3 regions of the Lachnoclostridium sp. genome follow, and region 1 is predicted to be linked to each of the others. Evidence: predicted binding sites of a transcription regulator. Region 1 holds the regulator's gene; each other region holds the start of a gene.
The links. Region 1 encodes NrdR, which represses ribonucleotide reductase genes. Its sites were predicted from a motif close to CACAANATNTTGTG; they were not measured.

Region 2: RTP52_RS12655 (ribonucleoside-diphosphate reductase subunit alpha) is a predicted target of NrdR. The motif match lies at 2,158-2,171, and genes of this name have one in related genera.
Region 3: RTP52_RS10015 (ribonucleoside triphosphate reductase) is a predicted target of NrdR. The motif match lies at 1,465-1,478, and genes of this name have one in related genera.

What each region holds. Positions count from the first base shown of each region.
Region 1 is NZ_DAMADT010000015.1:1,330-4,613, forward strand. It holds gene RTP52_RS10970 (DNA polymerase Y family protein) at 1-704, opposite strand, end outside; gene RTP52_RS10975 (PRC-barrel domain-containing protein) at 903-1,160, opposite strand; gene nrdR (transcriptional regulator NrdR) at 1,311-1,772, shown strand; gene RTP52_RS10985 (YifB family Mg chelatase-like AAA ATPase) at 2,155-3,284, shown strand, end outside.
Region 2 is NZ_DAMADT010000019.1:13,573-16,856, forward strand. It holds gene RTP52_RS12655 (ribonucleoside-diphosphate reductase subunit alpha) at 1-2,127, opposite strand, end outside; gene RTP52_RS12660 (VOC family protein) at 2,474-2,896, opposite strand.
Region 3 is NZ_DAMADT010000012.1:75,798-79,081, reverse strand. It holds gene RTP52_RS10025 (tetratricopeptide repeat protein) at 1-35, shown strand, start outside; gene hflX (GTPase HflX) at 54-1,316, shown strand; gene RTP52_RS10015 (ribonucleoside triphosphate reductase) at 1,585-3,284, shown strand, end outside.

The sequences.
Region 1 (3,284 bases):
ATTAGGGTACTATATTTGTTTCCTAGATGCGTTCTTAGGATACTAACATCTGTATGTGCTAAATCGTAGATGCTACGAATGCCTAAGACATTAAATTTCGCTTTAGCGGACTTTCCAACAAAAAATAATTCCTCAACAGGAAGAGGCCACATCTTCTCTGATATTTCGGATGGAAATAAGGAATGGCAAAGATTCGGTTTTTTAAAGTCGGAAGCCATCTTTGCAAGAAGTTTGTTGGTAGAAACTCCAATATTTACAGTAAAACCTAATTCTTTCATAACTCGTTCTCTAATTTGGCTAGCGATATCCATAGGAGTACCAAATAGATGATAAGTATCAGTCATATCGAGGAATGCTTCATCAATACTAAATTGGTTAAGCGTAGGTGTATATTCTAATAAAAGTTTCATTAATCGTTCTGAATAGCTTGTATATACTTCAAAATTAGGGGGGACTACCACCAAAGAGGGACACTTTTGAAGTGCTTGCGTTAATGGCTCCCCTGTTACAATGCCATAAGATTTAGCTTTGGTGGATTTTGCTAGAACGATACCATGCCTGCTTTGCTTATCACCACCTACTGCGGAAGGAATCGTACGTAAGTCTAACGCCTCGGAATTTGATGTTAAACGATGCACAGATTCCCAGCTTAAGAAAGCACTATTCACATCCACATGAAAAATTAGTCGTTCTTTTTTTATCATATCTCTCATTTCCTTAATAATAAATACAATTTATTAAATATCGCTGTAATGGAACAGATTCATTAAAATTATTCTTCATTTTAAAATTCTGATATAAGTATAGTATCTCAGTTTCAATCTGTTTCATGAAATAACCATTAATATTATTATAGGAAACATAAGTTCGAATGTAAAGAGGGATTTATATTACGTTTTCAATCAACCGCACTTCTTAAAACATTCATCAACATCAATATCAACTAAAATGACGTCAGGACCTACTTGACAAATGCATGACCAAGGTATGATATATTCGTGATCTCTTCCTAAAAGACCCCATATTTTTGGTGGTCCTGGAACGATGATAGCTTCAATGCATCCAGTGACAGCGTCAAAAATAATGTCACATACAAAGCCTAACCGTTTGGCATCTCTACAATTAATGACTTCTTTATTCCGCATTTCAAATAATCGCATATGATAGATCCTCCCGTTTTTTAATATCATATGAAGAAAATATAAAAACATGATTGACTATATGCTTGACCTATGGGAATTTATTCAATATAATGAAAGTAGAGATTACGGTTAACATGTGCGGGCTAAAATAATAATGGGAGGTACCGTATGAAGTGTCCATTTTGTGGAAAAGAAAATACAAGAGTAATTGACTCAAGACCAGCAGATGACTGCAGTTCCATTCGACGCAGAAGACAATGTGATGAATGTTCCAAACGTTTTACTACTTATGAAAAAGTAGAAACGATACCTTTGGTGGTAATTAAGAAGGATAATAATCGTGAACCTTACGATCGTTCCAAAATTGAAGCAGGTGTATTTCGTTCCTGCCATAAGCGCCCGATTTCCGTAGACCAGATTAACGCACTCGTTGATGAAGTGGAAAACACTATTTTTAATTTGGAAGAAAAAGAAGTTCCAAGTAACAAAATCGGTGAAATTGTGATGGATAAGCTAAAGAATTTAGATGCTGTAGCTTATGTTCGTTTTGCTTCCGTTTATCGTGAATTTAAGGATGTCAATACCTTTATGAATGAATTAAAGAAGATACTCGACCATGAACATGCTTAAAAGTGTATAAAGATTACAAACCTCCAAGGGGTATATGACCTTTTGGAGGTTTTTTAATCTATTTAAACGCAGTATTTATCAATATAAATATTTCATATAATGTGTAGGTCAAATACAATAACAGTGTTATTTTGGTAATATAGTTAATTACAAAATTCAATATAAGTTGTAAAATAATGGTTGCACAAAGGAGAAAATATACATTTATTTTATTATAAATTTAATGAAGTATGCTTTTAGGTTCAAGATGAATAAAATCATGATAGTTGCTTTAAGTAAAGTTGCTTTTTCTTGTTTATTAAAAACTCATTGATACTAAGATACGAGTCTGCTATAATACCTTTAGGTATTTGCTTTCCTTGGAGAGGGGAAAGGATATTAGATGTTTAGTAAATCATTTTCTGCTGCGATTGATGGAATTGATGCCTTTATCGTGAATGTAGAGGCAGATGTAAGTGATGGACTTCCTAGCTTTGATCTAGTTGGATTTTTAGGTTCCGAAGTGAAGGAAGCGAAAGAAAGGGTAAAAACAGCAATACGTAATTCTGGTTATTCGTTGCCACCAAAACATATCACTATCAATTTATCACCAGCTGATGTAAAAAAAGAAGGAACTGCCTTCGATTTGGCAATTGCCATAGCAATTCTAACCGCTTCTGGTTATATTCCCACTGAATATTTGGAACAAACATTATTGATTGGAGAACTTAGTTTAGATGGAAAGATTCGTCGTGTAAATGGAATCCTTCCGCTTATTTGTACTGCCCAAAAACAAGGATATAAACGCTGTGTTATACCGAAGGATAATGCAAAAGAGGGGGCAGTAGTTAGCGGAATTGAGGTGATTGGAGTCGAGAGCCTTAGACAGACTGTGGAGTTACTCTCGGGCATGATGACAATACTTCCTGAATTTGTAGATGTTACTTCACTGTTCTTAGAACAAGAGGAAAAGAATCTGGATTTTTCTGATATTGTCGGCCAAGTGACTGCAAAAAGGGCAATTGAGGTATCTGTTGCTGGTCAACATAATATCATGATGATAGGGACTCCTGGCTCTGGAAAAACGATGCTAGCAAAAAGAATTCCTTCCATTATGCCAGAATTAAGCTTTGAGGAGAGTCTTGAAATATCTAAGATTTATAGCGTATCCGGACAACTTGACAATAATCGTATCTTGATCCTAGAGAGACCATTTCGTTCTCCTCATCACACAATTACTCAAACAGCACTCATTGGTGGAGGACGATGTCCAAGACCTGGAGAAATCAGTTTAGCAGCCCATGGTGTGTTGTTTTTAGATGAGCTAACCGAGTTTGATAATCGGACCTTAGAAGTGCTTAGACAGCCGTTAGAAGAGAAGGTAGTAACGATATCAAGGCTTCATGCCACCTATACATATCCAGCTAATTTTATGCTTGTTGCAGCTCTTAACCCATGCAAATGCGGTTATTATCCTGATCGAAGTAAGTGTAAATGTTCCCTGCAGCAAATCAAACAATATATTGGAAAAAT
Region 2 (3,284 bases), on a different contig from region 1:
TTGACGTATTCCACAAGCACGGATGCTAAACTGTTGATCAATCGTATGTGCTTCTTTGTATAACCAGAAATTCGATGGATTCAAGTTTGGAGCAGTTTTTGGTATAAAACTTCCCTTCTTTTCTTCAATAAAATATCGTTTAAAGATAGGATCAATACCCGCTGAGGTATTTGCAATGTTTGAAGTACTTCCAGTTGGTGCAACTGCTGTAATATAGCCATTTCTCATCCCATACTTTGCTACCTCTTTACTTAATGCCATCCATCGTTCACTGGTATAACCTCTGCGGTTAAAATACTCTCCTGTTTCCCACTCGGAACCATGAAAAGCTTCATATTTTCCCTTTTCCTTTGCAAGTTGCATCGAGGCTTTGATGGCCTGATATGCAATTTCTTCAAATAAATCATCCGCTTCCTCAAGATGTTTTTGTGTCTCCCAACCAATACCGTGATTTACAAGATAATGATGATATCCACTTGTCCCAAGTCCGATTGCACGGTACTTATCACTGGTAATTCGTGCTTCTGCTACTGGTGTCTTATTTAACGTAATAACATTATCAAGCATACGAATCTGTAATGGAATATTAACTTCTAAATCCTTTTTTTCAATCCTACCAAGACTAATCGAATTTAGATTACAGGTTACCATATCCCCTGATTTAGTCTTTGTAATAATCACTTTATCACTGGACTCTTCTTGAAGCACTTCCTCTACGAGCTCACTTTCACTCATATTTTGAGCTATCTCTTGACAAAGGTTCGAGGAATAAATCATTCCAACGTGTTTATTCGGATTTGCCTGATTCACCGTATCACGGAAGAAGATAAAAGGTGTTCCGGTCTCAACAGCACTCTTCATAATCCGTTTCATCACTTCAAGTGCCGGAACTGAAATTCTTGGTAATTCTTTGCATTCTTCACATGCAAGATAGCGCTTTGTAAACTCTTTCTCTGTGACCTCATCATAGCTATCCTCCAAAGAAAATCCCATTACCTTTTTTACCATGTAAGGATCAAATAACGACCACTCTTCTCGTCGCTCTAATCGTTCCATGAATAAGTTTGGTACACTAAGTGCGGTAAATATATCATGCGCTTTTCTTCGATCATCTCCATTATTTGTTTTGAGGTCAAGAAAATCATATAGGTCGGCATGCCAAACATCTAGAGTAATGGTAGCTCCTCCCTTTCGTCTTCCTAATTGATCCACTGCAATTGCAGTATCATTATAGAGTCGCACCCAAGGAATTACTCCTCCGGAAGCATTCTTATTTCCTCGTATCTCACTGTTTAAAGCACGGATTTTACCTACATAGATACCAAGCGCCCCGCCATGTTTACTCACACTAGAAAACTTCTGATTCACATCATAGATCGACCATAAATTATCTCCTACCACTGAGATAAAACAGCTACTTAGCTGATAAAATGGTGTACCGGCATTGGCAAGAGTAGGCGTTGCTACTGTCATTTGAAGACTACTTAACAAATCGTAGAACTTCTTCACATATTCCATACGCTTTGATTTCTCTTCCGGAATTGCAAGGTGCATCGCAATTGTCATAAATCTTTCTTGTGGAAGTTCAAGAACCTCCTTCTGATTCCCCTTAACAAGATAACGATCGGATAACAGCTTCACACCCTCGTAATTAAATAAATAATCACGCTCTGGCTTAATATACTCACCTAACTCTTTTATCTCTGACTGTGAATATTTATCTGTCAAATATTCTCCGTAATATTCTTTCTCCACCAACGAATTCACTAGCTTTAAAAAATCCCCATATCCAAAATGCTTATAATGACGTTCAATAGCTGCTTCTTTATACAAATCAAATACGAACAATCTCGCCGCTACATACTGCCAATTGGTATGTGTTTCACGCATGATATTACCAAATTCATCTTTCTTGATATGGATTACTTTTTCAATCGCTGTTTGTATCAGCATCTTTTGAATTTCTTTCGTACTCATTCCGTCCACAAACTGGATCCTCGCATCCAGCTCCAGTTCGATTGGATCACAGCCTTCCAAACCCTCACAAGCAAATGCAATCATTCTCTTCGTCTTTTCCACACATAACGGCTCATAGCTTTGATTACGCTTTTTAATCATAATATCCATAGTTTACACTCACCCTGTCTTTTAGTTAATTACAATATATAGTATCATCTAAAGAGATATCATTATATTTAATACTATATAATGTCATAGTAATAATTATCGTTATTATTTATATATTATACCGCAACATAAAAATAATCAAGAGTGAAATATTTTTTTACTTATTTTTTTAGACTTTTGGAGGTGTATTATTCTCCAAAAATTGACATAAGAAAAAGAAGAACAGACTATTAAGAATGTTCTTCCACTGGAACTTAGAATATTTAAATTATACTTTTGCATTGTTGCCATTCTTGACGAAATCGAATATACCAATCCAAACACTTGCCAGACCTATATCCGCTTTTTACTTAACTCTAACTTTCATAGGGTGATTCTCATGAAACTGTACCAAATCCCATAGGTTTCCATATAAATCTTTAAATACAGCTACTTTTCCATAGTCCTGTACTTTAGGTTCTCTAATAAATTCAATTCCATGCTCTATCATCTCTTGATAATCCCTATCAAAATTATCAGTCCCAAGAAACAGGAAAACTCTTCCCCCTGCTTGATTACCAATAAACTCCTCCTGCACTGGTTTCGAAGCTTTAGCTAGCAATATTGTTGTTCCATTAGAACCTGGTGGTGATACTACCACCCACCTTTTATCTTGTTCAGCTTGATAAGTGTCTTCCACCAATTGAAAATGTAATTTTTTTGTATAAAAATCAATAGCCTCATCATAATCTCTTACAACTAATGCTATATGAACTATCGATTGTACCATGATTAGCTCCTCCTTTTAAGTATTTAAATCTTCTTATTAATATTTCATTTATTATATATCTGAAATAATGCTTTTGGGACCAAAACATTAACTATGTATGTTCCGTTCTCATTTGAGTTCCCCCATATTTATTGTTATGGTGAAATACTCCTTTTCGGTTATTTTAGCACTAGCATATAGAAAGGACAAGGGGCCATTTCCCCAATTATCATATGATAGAGTAAAGCATTATAACCTAATTATGAAATCAAAAGATATTAGTTTCTTATTGTACCGAATAATCAAAAAGTCTTAAAAAGAGAGAGGTAAAGCAAAATAATCAAACTACGACTTCTTTGCTATACTTCTCTCTCAATATTATTCCAATCAAGGTTTCAATTCTTTCTTA
Region 3 (3,284 bases), on a different contig from region 1:
AAGTAGAAACATCTGGATCAGTAAAGAAACCATAAGGAGGACAGCCTATAGTTATGTCAGAATTATATGAGATAAAAGAAGAGAAAGAAAAAGTGATTCTGGTTGCCGTCAGCGAAAATGATAATGATGATACCGAGGAGTCAGTAGATGAGCTTGTGGAGCTTGTAGATACTGCAGGTGCCATAACCGTTGGAAGAATCATTCAAAATCGTGAGAGCATTCATCCTGGAACTTACGTTGGTAAGGGAAAGATTGAAGAAATCCGTCTTCTGATTGAACAGTTAGGTGCCACAGGAATTATCTGTGATGATGAATTATCTCCTGCTCAATTAAGAAACCTTGAAGATGCACTGCAGGCAAAGGTAATGGATCGTACTATGATAATACTAGATATCTTTGCCCAGCATGCAAGTACAAGGGAGGGTAAGATTCAAGTTGAATTGGCACAGTTAAAATACCGTTCTACCAGGTTAATTGGTATGAGAAACTCCTTATCAAGACTGGGTGGTGGTATTGGGACTAGAGGTCCTGGTGAAAAGAAACTTGAGATTGACCGTCGTTTAATTAAGGATAGAATTGCTCAATTAAATCGGGAATTAGATGATATCAAGAAAAACAGAGAAGTTGCACGTTCTCTTCGTATGAAAAATCCTATTCCGGTTGTTGCAATTGTAGGTTATACCAACGCCGGTAAATCAACACTACTAAATCGTCTTACTGAGGCCGATGTGTTAGAGGCCAATATGCTCTTTGCGACACTTGATCCCACCACTAGAAATCTAGTATTAGAAAGTGGGCAGCAGGTATTATTAACCGATACCGTTGGTTTTATTAGAAAGTTACCCCACCATTTGATTGATGCGTTCCGTTCTACTTTAGAAGAAGCAAAGTATGCCGATATCATCGTACATGTTGTGGATGCTTCGAATCCTCAGGCCTATAAACAGATGCATATTGTTTATGAAACATTAAAAAAGCTACAGGTAACAGATAAAACGGTGATTACTGTCTTTAATAAACAAGATCTTGTTCAAGAGGAAGAACCAATGAAGGATTTAAAAGCAGATAAGACCGTAAAAATTTCTGCAAAAAATGGAGTTGGTGTAGTAGAACTTCTAAATCTAATTGAAGAAGTATTACGAGAGGCAAAAGTATTATTAGAGCATATATTTTCTTACCAAGAAGCGGGGAGCATACAGCTTATCCGTAAGTATGGGCAGCTGTTAGAAGAGGAATATCAAGAAGGCGGTATTTTTGTAAAAGCTTATGTACCGAAGGATATTGCAAACCAATTGGTACGGAGTAAACAAGAATAAGCTTGGAGCAATTATAGCAACAAAATTTTTAATAAAATAATAAAAAATAGATTATATTGTGTTAGTAAAAAGTCCGTAGGTGAGCGAAACATAACGAAAACCGTGTGTTTAAGCTATTTTACGGACTTTTTTTGCGAACACAATGAAACACAATATGTAGTGGTAGGACTAAAATCTTAAAATATATGTTGTAGTTAGCCTTGACGTTGCTATTGCTTTCTGATAGAATTTATTATTGAACAATCTAGGTAGGAAGGGAGAAGTACACATGATTAAAGTTGTGAAACGGGACGGTGAAATTGCCGAATTTGCGCTTTCAAAAATCAGTAGTGCCATTGCAAAAGCATTCAATGCTACGCAAAAACTTTATAACGAGGATATCATTAATTTGTTGTCTTTGCGTGTTACATCAGATTTTCAAACCAAGTTGAAAGACAGTACGGTTACGGTAGAAGATATTCAAGATAGTGTGGAGCATGTACTTGAACAATCTGGGTATACCGATGTGGCAAAAGCCTATATTCTTTATCGAAAGAATAGGGAAAAAATACGTAATATGAAATCTACCATTTTAGATTATAAGGAAATTGTAGATATGTACGTGAAAGAGGAAGACTGGAGAGTAAAAGAAAACTCTACGGTTACTTACTCTGTTGGAGGATTAATTCTACATAATTCTGGAGCGATCACTGCAAATTATTGGTTGTCAGAGATTTACGATGAAGAAATTGCAAATGCCCATCGTAACGCAGACATACATATTCATGATTTGTCCATGTTAACAGGATACTGTGCAGGTTGGTCTTTAAAACAACTTATTAAAGAAGGGCTTGGTGGAATTCCAGGTAAAATTACCTCATCTCCGGCAAAGCACCTTTCCACCTTATGTAACCAGATGGTTAATTTCTTAGGGATCATGCAGAACGAATGGGCAGGAGCCCAAGCTTTTTCCTCTTTTGATACTTACCTAGCTCCATTTGTTAAAGTAGATAATTTAAGTTATGAAGAAGTAAAGCAATGTATTCAATGCTTTATTTATGGAGTAAATACTCCAAGTCGTTGGGGAACACAAGCACCATTCTCCAATATTACGTTAGACTGGACAGTTCCTAATGATTTAGCGGAACTGCCATGTATCGTCGGCGGAAAAGAGATGGATTTTAAATATAAGGATTGTAAGAAAGAGATGGATTTAGTAAACAAAGCCTTCATAGAAATTATGATCGAAGGTGATGCGAACGGACGTGGTTTCCAATATCCAATTCCTACTTACTCCATAACAAAAGATTTTGATTGGTCAGACACAGAGAATAATCAATTATTATTTGAGATGACTGCAAAGTATGGTACCCCTTATTTCTCTAATTATATAAACTCTGATATGGAACCAAGTGATGTTCGTTCCATGTGCTGTCGTCTAAGACTTGATTTACGTGAGTTACGTAAAAAGACGGGTGGTTTCTTTGGTAGCGGTGAAAGCACTGGCTCTGTTGGTGTTGTTACCATTAATATGCCACGTATTGCATATGTATCTGCGAATCAGGCGGAATTTTATCAAAGACTTGATCGTATGATGGATATCTCCGCAAGATCCTTAAAGGTGAAGAGAAAAGTAATCACGAAATTATTAGAAGAAGGATTATATCCATACACGAAACGTTATCTAGGAACCTTTGAAAATCATTTCTCTACCATTGGACTGATTGGTATGAATGAAGTAGGACTGAATGCAAAATGGCTTGGTAAAGATATGACAGATAAGAAAACTCAGCAATTTTCTGTAGAAGTGTTAAATCACATGAGAGAGCGTCTTGGCGATTATCAGGTAGAATTCGGAGATTTATATAATCTAGAAGCAACACCAGCGGAATCAACCAGCTATCGTCTTGCAAAACATGATAGAAAACGTTGGTCGGATATTAAGACTGCAGGAAATGAAGGAGATACCCCGTATTATACGAATAGTTC